3 regions of the Virgibacillus dakarensis genome follow, and region 1 is predicted to be linked to each of the others. Evidence: riboswitches for the same ligand, from Rfam matches in the RefSeq annotation. Region 1 holds a riboswitch; each other region holds the start of a gene.
The links. A riboswitch is a leader RNA that binds a small molecule or an ion and turns the genes downstream of it on or off. The one in region 1 is predicted to bind S-adenosylmethionine.

Region 1 (3,176 bases):
TGGCTATTAACGTGGTACTATTGTTCTCATTTGGTGATCTTTGACTACGTACTTTAACAGATTGAGAGGGAAACAATATGAACCAAACGGATAAGAAACTTGGAATTATCTATACTGCTTTTGCCTATTTGCTCTGGGGATTCCTGCCAATTTACTGGAAGCTGGTCGACAATGTTCCTGCTGGCGTCATTCTTGCCCATCGAATTGTTTGGTCATTTGTTTTTATGATTGCGGTCATTCTCTCTGTTCGCAAATGGCCCGGATTTATTCAGGAATGTAAAGCAATTTTTAAGAATAAAAAGAAATTGTTCGGTATCACGACTGCATCGATCGTGATTAGTATCAATTGGCTTACCTATATTTGGGCTGTCAACAATGGCCATGTAATTCAGGCAAGTCTGGGGTATTATATTAATCCGCTAATCAGTATTTTGCTGGGAATTATTATCTTAAAAGAACGATTAACACGAAGACAGCTATTGTCATTTCTCGTTGCAGCCATCGGGGTCATTAATCTTGCTGTCAGCTATGGAGTATTCCCATGGATCTCCTTATTGCTGGCGATTAGCTTCGGACTGTATGGGTTATTGAAAAAAACTGTTGATATCGGTGCAATGTTCGGTTTGGCAATTGAAACGATGATCGTAACCCCGATTGCCCTTATTTATTTGATCGCGATACCGAATCATGTGTTAACGATGGATAGTCTTTTCACCAGTACTTCGCTCCTGTTGATTGGTGCCGGAGTTGCAACAGCTGTTCCGCTATTGTTATTTGCAAGCGGCGCAAAACAAATTCCGTTATCAATGGTTGGCTTTCTGCAATACATTGCCCCAACCATTATGCTGCTATTGGGTGTGTTTCTTTATCATGAAACATTTTCACGTGCCCATCTCGTATCGTTTTCGCTAATTTGGATTGCACTAATTATTTATATGAGCTCTGCACAGCGGCGCCCGTTAAAACGCGTGGAGAAACGAATGTCTAGTTGAGGAAGGTCAGCGGATCGTTCTTGGCAGTGGATGGACGGAGCATCGCGCACCGGCTGATGTTTCTGCTCTCCGGTTGATGTTCCGGCCCTCCCGCTGATGTTTCCGCTCTCAGGCCGATGTTTCTGCCCTCCCGCTGATGTTTCCCGCCCTCCCGCTGATATTTCTGCTCTCCGGTTGATGTTTCTGCTCTCCCGCTGATGTTCCTGCCCTCCGGTTGATGCTTCCGCCCTCCCGCTGATATTTCCACGCTTCCGCTGATATTTCCGCTCTCCGGTTGATGTTCCTATCCTCCCGCTGATATTTCCGCTCTCCCGCTGATATTTTCGCTCTCCCGCTGATATTTCTGCTTTCCGGTTGATGTTTCTCCCCCAAGCCCTGCATTCTTGCAATCCGGTACCCTAAAAAAATAATTTTAAAAAACAGTTGACTTATAGCCAAAGTCAGGTATATAATTCTTGTTAAATTAAATTTTCCAAACTTTAATCTCTTATCAAGAGTGGTGGAGGGAATAGGCCCTGTGAAGCCCGGCAACCATCAGACTGGACATCAGATCTGAAAGGTGCTACATCCTACAGGTCAATTACGATCTGGAAGATAAGAGGAGGAACGTTGATGATACGCCCTCTTCTTAGGAAGGGGGCTTTTTATTTTCCCCTCTCTCTATCCTTATTTGACCGAAGCTTTCGACTATTAAAAGAGACGTTCAAAAAGTCACCAGTTGAAGCGGCGACTTTTTGAACACAAATTAAAAAGGAGGAGTTTTTCATGACAAATTTTCATTTTCACGATCAGGAAACCCTATTACTTCACGGAGGACAGGAACCAGACCCAACAACCGGGTCTCGGGCAGTACCAATTTACCAAACTACTTCCTATGTGTTCCGCGACACGGAGCATGCGCAAAACTTATTCGCCCTGCAAGAGCCAGGCAACATTTATACACGAATCGGCAATCCTACAGTCGCTGTTCTTGAGGAGCGTTTAGCACAGCTGGAGGACGGGGTTGCTGCTGTTGCCACATCATCCGGTATGTCGGCTATCACACTAGCCATACTTAACCTGGCAGGTGCAGGGGATGAGATTATTGCCGACAGCAACCTGTACGGCGGAACATACAACCTGTTTGCCATTACACTGCCACGGTATGGGATAAATGTCAAATTCGTTGACGGAACAAACCTCGAGGCGATTCGAGCTGCCATCACTCCGAAAACGAAAGCAATATATGGTGAAATTATTACAAACCCAAGTCTTAATGTTCTCGATGTCGAAGGGATTGCAGCAATCGCCCACGGCAACAACATTCCATTAATTGTCGATAATACATTTGCAACACCATACAGTGCCAAACCATTAACGTGGGGAGCAGACATTGTCATCCATTCTGCCACGAAATGGATTGGTGGGCATGGCAACTCAATTGGTGGAATTGTGGTTGATGGCGGACGGTTTAACTGGGATAATGAAAAATTCCCTGGCTTTGCCGAACCAGATGAAAGCTATCATGGGATACGCTATGCCGATATTGGCTCAGCCGCTTTTGCCACAAAGTTACGCGTACAGCTTTTGCGCGATATCGGAGCATGCCTGAGCCCGCAAAATGCCTTTCTGCTTCTGCAAGGACTGGAAACGTTGCATTTGCGGGTGGAACGTCACAATCAAAATGCAGAAGAGGTTGCCGCATATTTAAAAAATCACCCAGCTGTAGAATGGATTAATTATCCGGGATTAACGAATCATCCAGCACACGTTTTAGCAACCAAGTATTTACAAAACGGTTTTGGCTCCATTATTACATTTGGTATAAAGGGCGGCCGTGAAGCGGGAAGAAAATTAATCGACAATATTTCGATATGGTCACATGTTGCCAATGTTGGTGATGCAAAATCGCTGATTATCCATCCGGCATCCACCACACACCAGCAATTAAGCCCGGAAGATTTACAAAAAAGTGGTGTATCAGAAGAACTGGTTCGCCTGTCAATTGGAATTGAGCGTGTTCATGATATTTTAGTTGACCTGGACCAAGCTATTGCCAAGTCAACCAATTCTAAAGCCTCATTCCAAACAACAAACGAGGACGCTGTCAAATGGCTGCTTTCTTCGCCATTTGACCGGACAGGTGGGAATGTAAGACAAAAGGCAATCGCTGTCATCAGCAAGGAAAATGACTCAGGGCTGCAA
Region 2 (3,176 bases), 1.4 Mb from region 1:
GAGGCAAAAATAGTACCCTCTTCTGTTTCCCGGTAAAACAATGGCTTAATACCAAACGGGTCACGCGCACCATATAATGTTTCGTTTTCCTTATCCCATACCAAAATAGAAAACATACCTCGCAAATAAGTAAACGCCTGTTCTTTATGTTTAGCAAATAATGCGGCAATTACTTCAGTATCTGACTCTGTTGCAAAGGAATACCCTTCTTTTATTAAATCCTCACGCAGTTCTACATAATTATAAATTTCACCATTAAAAATAAGCCATATTTTTTCATCATCATAGCTCAATGGCTGTTGGCCGCTTTCTATATCAATAATACTTAAACGTCTAAACCCAAATGATACATATTCATCGTGAAAATAACCTTCATCATCCGGCCCTCTGTGGGTGATAATATTGTTTTGCTGTTCAAATACATGTATTGTCTCTTCATTAGGCATACTCGGATGATTGCGGATCATCCCAATAAATCCACACATGCTCTAGCCTCACTCTCAAGATTCGTAATAGTACCTTTCCCGAGTATACCATAAATGATTGTTTATTTCGATATGGAAAGAGCCCTCAAATAATATCAAAAATTATTAAAAATCACGTCCTCCCTTTAATCAGAAGACGTGATCTATTTTCAATTTGAAATTATTTCTTCACTAATGCCTTCAATTCTTCAACCTTATCCGTTCTCTCCCACGGAAATAAGATGTCGGTTCTGCCAAAATGTCCGTATGCGGCGGTATTTTTGAAAATTGGTCGTTGCAAATCAAGCATGCGGATGATGCCTGCCGGACGCAAATCGAACAATTCCCGGACCGCTGCCACCAGCTTTTCTTCGCTGACAATTCCGGTATCAAATGTGTTAATCGCTATCGATACCGGTTCAGCAACACCGATCGCATAGGCAAGCTGTACTTCACACGTTTTAGCAAGTCCTGCAGCTACAATATTTTTCGCCACGTAACGAGCGGCATATGCTGCTGAACGATCTACCTTTGTTGCATCTTTTCCGCTGAATGCGCCTCCGCCATGCCGGGCATAGCCGCCATACGTGTCGACAATAATTTTCCGACCCGTTAATCCGGCATCCCCTTGTGGCCCACCAATAACAAAGCGGCCGGTCGGGTTGATAAAATACTTGGTTGTTTCATCTAATAAATTCACAGGTACAATTGGACGAATAACATGCTCAATCAAATCTTTTTCAATCTGTTCGGTTGAGATATCCTGATGATGCTGCGTAGAAATAACAACCGTATCCACCTTTACCGGGTTATCCTGTTCATCATATTCGACTGTTACCTGGGTTTTCCCATCAGGTCTTAGGTATGCAAGTGTTTTATCTTTCCGGACATCTGCCAATCGTTTTGCCAATTTATGTGCTAACGCTATCGGCAATGGCATTAATTCCTCCGTTTCATCACAAGCAAAGCCAAACATTAAGCCCTGATCCCCTGCACCGATTGCAGCAATCTCTTCATCTGACATTTTTCCTTGACGTGCTTCCAATGCAGTATCTACCCCACCAGCAATGTCCGGTGATTGTTCATCAATTGCCGTAAGCACGGCACATGTTTCTGCATCAAATCCGAATTTTGCCCTTGTATAGCCAATATCTTTAATGGTTTGTCTAACAATGGCGGGAATATCTACATAGGTACTAGTAGAAATCTCTCCTGAAACCAATACTAATCCTGTAGTCACTGTAGTCTCACAGGCAACACGGGCATTCGGGTCTTTCGTTAAAATTTCATCCAAAATCGCATCTGAAATCTGGTCACAAATTTTATCTGGATGGCCCTCTGTTACCGATTCAGATGTAAATAAACGACGATTTGCAGCCATAGGCCAAATCTCTCCCTTTAAATCGTGGTACGGAACTCTATATATTTCAGTAAATATTCCTTTAAAAACAAAAAAGCCTTTCCTGCATGCATGAGGAAAGGAGTTGTGGCCTTTCGCTCTTATTGTTCAAGGAAATATCCTTGCATCAGATTAGCACCTTTTCACTATTGTGATGGTTGCCGGGCTTCATCGGGCCTGTCCCTCCACCAGCTCTGAATAAGAGAGTCCGTTCAGACTATATCCTACCCGAAATCCCTCCCTTCTGTCAACTTTTCACAGCCATTGCATAACATTTTAAATAAAACATTAAATTAGTATGGACTAATTAAATAAATGTGTTATACTAATAACCAGATTCGCAGTAAAACGTATATAGGACGATAAAAATCCATCAAAAAGGAAGGTATCATATATGAAATCGATGGAACGATCAACATTGGCAGATGAACTTTTAGCACAAGGGAACATCCAGCACAACTTATCGGTACCATGTCTTGTAGAAAAAATATTGGCCAGAAATGAAGGGATATTAACGGCAACCGGTGCTATCCAGGCAACTACCGGAAAATATACTGGACGTTCACCTAAAGATAAGTTTATCGTAAAGGATGACATTTGTGAACAATTTATCGACTGGGGTCTTGTGAACCAGGCAATTGATGAAGATAAATTTGACCGGCTATACGAAAAAGTTGTGGCCTTTTTGAAAGATAAGAACGAATTATATTCTTTTAAGGGGTTTGCCGGAGCAGATAAAAAGCATCGCCTGCCGATTCAGGTTATTAACGAATATGCATGGCACAACTTGTTCGCCAGACAATTATTTATTACACCGTCAGATGAAGAGCTTAAAACACATAAAGCCGAATTTACAGTGGTCTCTGCACCAACATATAAAGCAGATCCAGCAGTCGATGGAACAAACTCGGAAACGTTCATTCTCGTTTCCTTCAAGCGCCGGATCATCTTAATCGGCGGAACGGAATATGCCGGAGAAATCAAAAAATCGATTTTCTCGGTTATGAATTATTTGCTGCCGCAAAAGGATATTTTATCCATGCATTGCTCGGCAAACGTTGGTCAGGAAGGTGACGTCGCGTTATTCTTTGGCCTGTCCGGGACAGGTAAAACGACACTGTCTGCTGATCCATATCGCCGGCTAATTGGCGATGACGAACACGGCTGGAGCCCAAATGGCGTCTTTAATATTGAAGGCGGCTGTTATGCGAAATGTATCAACCTTTCCTATGAAAAGGAACCACAAATTTTTAATGCAATCCGGTTTGGCTCCGTCCTGGAAAATGTCATCATTGATGAAGAATCACGGCTGC
Region 3 (3,176 bases), on a different contig from region 1:
CTTTATTGTCGAACGCTTCCTGATCAGGCCAGCGCTTGCTCCAGTCCGTCCGCAATGCGACAAATGAACCCGGTTCGATTTCTCCGTATTCCGCTTCAAACGCTACTACATCCTCAACCGTTAACGTATAGTCATGATTCTCCGCTGCCTCTCTGGATTTATCGATCACAATGAGCGGTAGAAAGAATTCCTTTAAATCCAGCTCATCTAAATATCTAGTGTTGCGGACAAAGTGAATTGGCGCATCAAGATGTGTGCCATATTGCCCGGGAAATGTGAACCGTTGGGCAAAAAATCCGTCATCGTGATCGAATAATGTTTCAAATTTAGCCGCTTCAAATGCGGAAAAGTGTGGCGATTCCGGGTCAAAAGCATGTGTCAGGTCAACCCACTCTTTTTCTTTAATAAGTTGAACAGCTTTCAGTAATTCGTTTGTCAAAAAGATCACCCCATGTTTGCTTCGTAAAATTTGAACATCCTATTAGGCCTTTAAGCGATAGTCCAAATTATGCTGTTTCAATGTTTTGTCTTTTCCAAACAAGAAATGCTTCTCCATGTCCGGCGAGTATTTGGAATTAACGGTTTCAACACCAACAGCTTCTGCTACGGCACGCAGCATTGCTGGGGATGCCCCACAGCATAGGCCAATGTAATTAAGGCCAATACCCTTTGCCTCTTTTGCCCATGTCGCCAACTCATAGCGATTATGATAAAGCGGATCTAGCGCGGTCGGAAAAGTCGTTTCTAACGGTAAATGACAACTGCATCCGCCATCAGGCAAGTTGAAAAACGTTGGGTGCTCTTCTGATGTTCGATAAGGGATCGGTAAACCGGCAATATAGCCATTGACATGCTCCCGTATTTTAGCAAGATATGGCTGCATCGTATCAGGCCCACGGAAACAATTCATCCCGACAACGAGCGCCCCTTTTGCGGAAAGGAATTTGCATGCTTCTTCTACCGTGTAGCCATCTCTTAAAATATTCTCGCCCATCAGTCCAAACGTAATGACAGCCGGTAATCCTTGTTTCGTAATTTCCTCCAAGGCGATTAACGCTTCTTCATAGTAATAAAATGTTTCCCCGTTAACATAGTCAACTCCTTCTTCCTTGCACCATTGCACCATTTCTGCAAAAATGCCCCGAACCCGTTCCTTTGATGCCGGATCTTCCGGATCAAACAGATTAGTGTTGGAAATGTTGCCGGCAACCAATGCTTCTTCAACCGGATGCTCCTTGGCAACCTCTTTCGCTAAACGGATTGCGTTTCTATTTAATGGTTCGAGCAATTCTTCTTTACCGATAATGCGCATCTTTTCCCGATGCGCGTTATATGTAAAAGCCAATACAACATCGGAACCCGCATTCATGTAATCCCTGTATGCTTGTTTAAGCGCTTCAGGATTATCCAATGCTACTTCGGGAACAAAGGAACCAGCTTGTAAATACCCCCTTCGTTCCAATTCAAATAAATAGCCTTCCCCTGCAATGACGGTTCCATCACGTAGACGTTCTTCCAAATTTCGCTTCATTTTTATTCCTCCCTGTTTAGTTGGTTTTTACCAATAACAAAAACCCTCTTCTGTCAGTAAGAAGAGGGTTCGTTATTACATCAACAGCTCTTCTTATCTTCAAGCCTAACGCTTCTGGAATTAGCACAGTACAAATGTCTGTTGCTGAGGCTTCAACGGGCCAGTCCCTCCACCTCTCTGGATAAGAAAATTCATATTTAATTAAAAACTTAATCCATACTATATCGGGGAAACGAACGAATGTCAAGAGAAATATCGAAAATTTATAACAGCACCGATAATTCATTGGTTAGTTGTCATAGACTTTAAATCAAATCCATACTCAAATAACGTTCCCCGCTGTCCGGTGCCATACAGAGTACTTGCTTCCCGGTTCCTAAACGTTTGGCAACCTCAATTGCCGCATAAACGGCTGCTGCCCCGGATAACCCGATAAAGAGTCCCTCCACCCGTGGAAGTTTTTTGTAGATGTTAACTGCATCGTCGTCTTCTATTTGCATAATTTCATCATAAATGCTGGTATTAAGTATTTCGGGGATAAATCCCGGACTTGTTCCAACTAATTTATGTTTGCCTGGTTCTCCTCCTGAAAGTACAGGTGATCCTTTTGGTTCGGCAACGGTGATGGCTAACCCTGGAATTTTTTCTTTCAAAACCTCGCCTGTACCAGTAATCGTTCCACCTGTTCCGGCTGTACAAACAAAAGCATCCAATTTCCTATCCATTTGTTGATATATCTCTAGTGCTGTTGTTGTCCGGTGAATATCCGGGTTTGCCTCGTTTTCGAATTGCTGTGGGATAAAGCTGTCAGGAATTTCTTTTTGTAGTTCCTGTGCTTTTTTAATTGCGCCAGGCATTTTTTCATCTGCAGGGGTCAGGACAACCTTAGCTCCATAGGCTTTTAAGATATTTCTTCTTTCCAAAGTGCTATTATCCGGCATGACCATGATGGCTTTGTATCCTTTTGCTGCAGCATTCATCGCCAGACCAATCCCGGTATTGCCGCTGGTTGGTTCAATAATTGTATCCCCAGGCTTAATTAACCCCATGTCTTCGGCAACTTTGATCATGCTATAGGCTGCACGGTCCTTCACACTTTTGCTCGGGTTAAACGATTCTAATTTGATGAAAACATCTGCAGCTCCTTCAGGGACGAGTTTGGTTAATTTGACAACAGGTGTTTCGCCAATCAGTTCTGTCATGTTTTGCGCAACTTTCATATAAAACAGCTCCCTGTGTACATATATTTTTACATAATAATTCCTAGTGGTTTACTATATGATAACAAATTTCATCCCGATATTCATAACCTTTTGTCTCCTTTTTATAAGTAAAGTATAATTTTTAGCGATATTAATTCATGATCAAGAGTGGCCATGTCCAGCTCCAGCGCCCAGCGGCTAGTGGACAACACCCGCCTCCGTACGATAAGTCAACATCGGTAAAAGGGGAAGTTCGGTTAAAACCGCGACGTCCTGTCGCAACACCGAACTGACCTACGTCCTGTAGGCCTCAGCTCACCGTGTTTCCTTTATCTCCTTCGGTTCAGTCCAGCACATACGCCACTAAACGGGCGCTTGCGCTTTTCTTATCTAAAAATATTTAGGCTATTAGGCATTTACCTATTGGAAAAAGATGAATATCG

Region 2: another riboswitch for S-adenosylmethionine. It lies ahead of metK (methionine adenosyltransferase); the one in region 1 lies ahead of CZ382_RS15280 (PLP-dependent aspartate aminotransferase family protein).
Region 3: another riboswitch for S-adenosylmethionine. It lies ahead of CZ382_RS01915 (homocysteine S-methyltransferase family protein); the one in region 1 lies ahead of CZ382_RS15280 (PLP-dependent aspartate aminotransferase family protein).

The regions. Positions count from the first base shown of each region.
Region 1 is NZ_LT732554.1:1,123,310-1,126,485, reverse strand. It holds gene rarD (EamA family transporter RarD) at 78-992, shown strand; gene CZ382_RS15285 (hypothetical protein) at 1,101-1,364, opposite strand; SAM riboswitch class I at 1,477-1,593, shown strand; gene CZ382_RS15280 (PLP-dependent aspartate aminotransferase family protein) at 1,758-3,176, shown strand, end outside.
Region 2 is NZ_LT732554.1:2,515,725-2,518,900, reverse strand. It holds gene asnB (asparagine synthase (glutamine-hydrolyzing)) at 1-485, opposite strand, end outside; gene metK (methionine adenosyltransferase) at 646-1,845, opposite strand; SAM riboswitch class I at 1,962-2,068, opposite strand; gene pckA (phosphoenolpyruvate carboxykinase (ATP)) at 2,258-3,176, shown strand, end outside.
Region 3 is NZ_LT732553.1:369,376-372,551, forward strand. It holds gene CZ382_RS01910 (cyclase family protein) at 1-439, opposite strand, end outside; gene CZ382_RS01915 (homocysteine S-methyltransferase family protein) at 482-1,531, opposite strand; SAM riboswitch class I at 1,622-1,719, opposite strand; gene cysK (cysteine synthase A) at 1,837-2,751, opposite strand.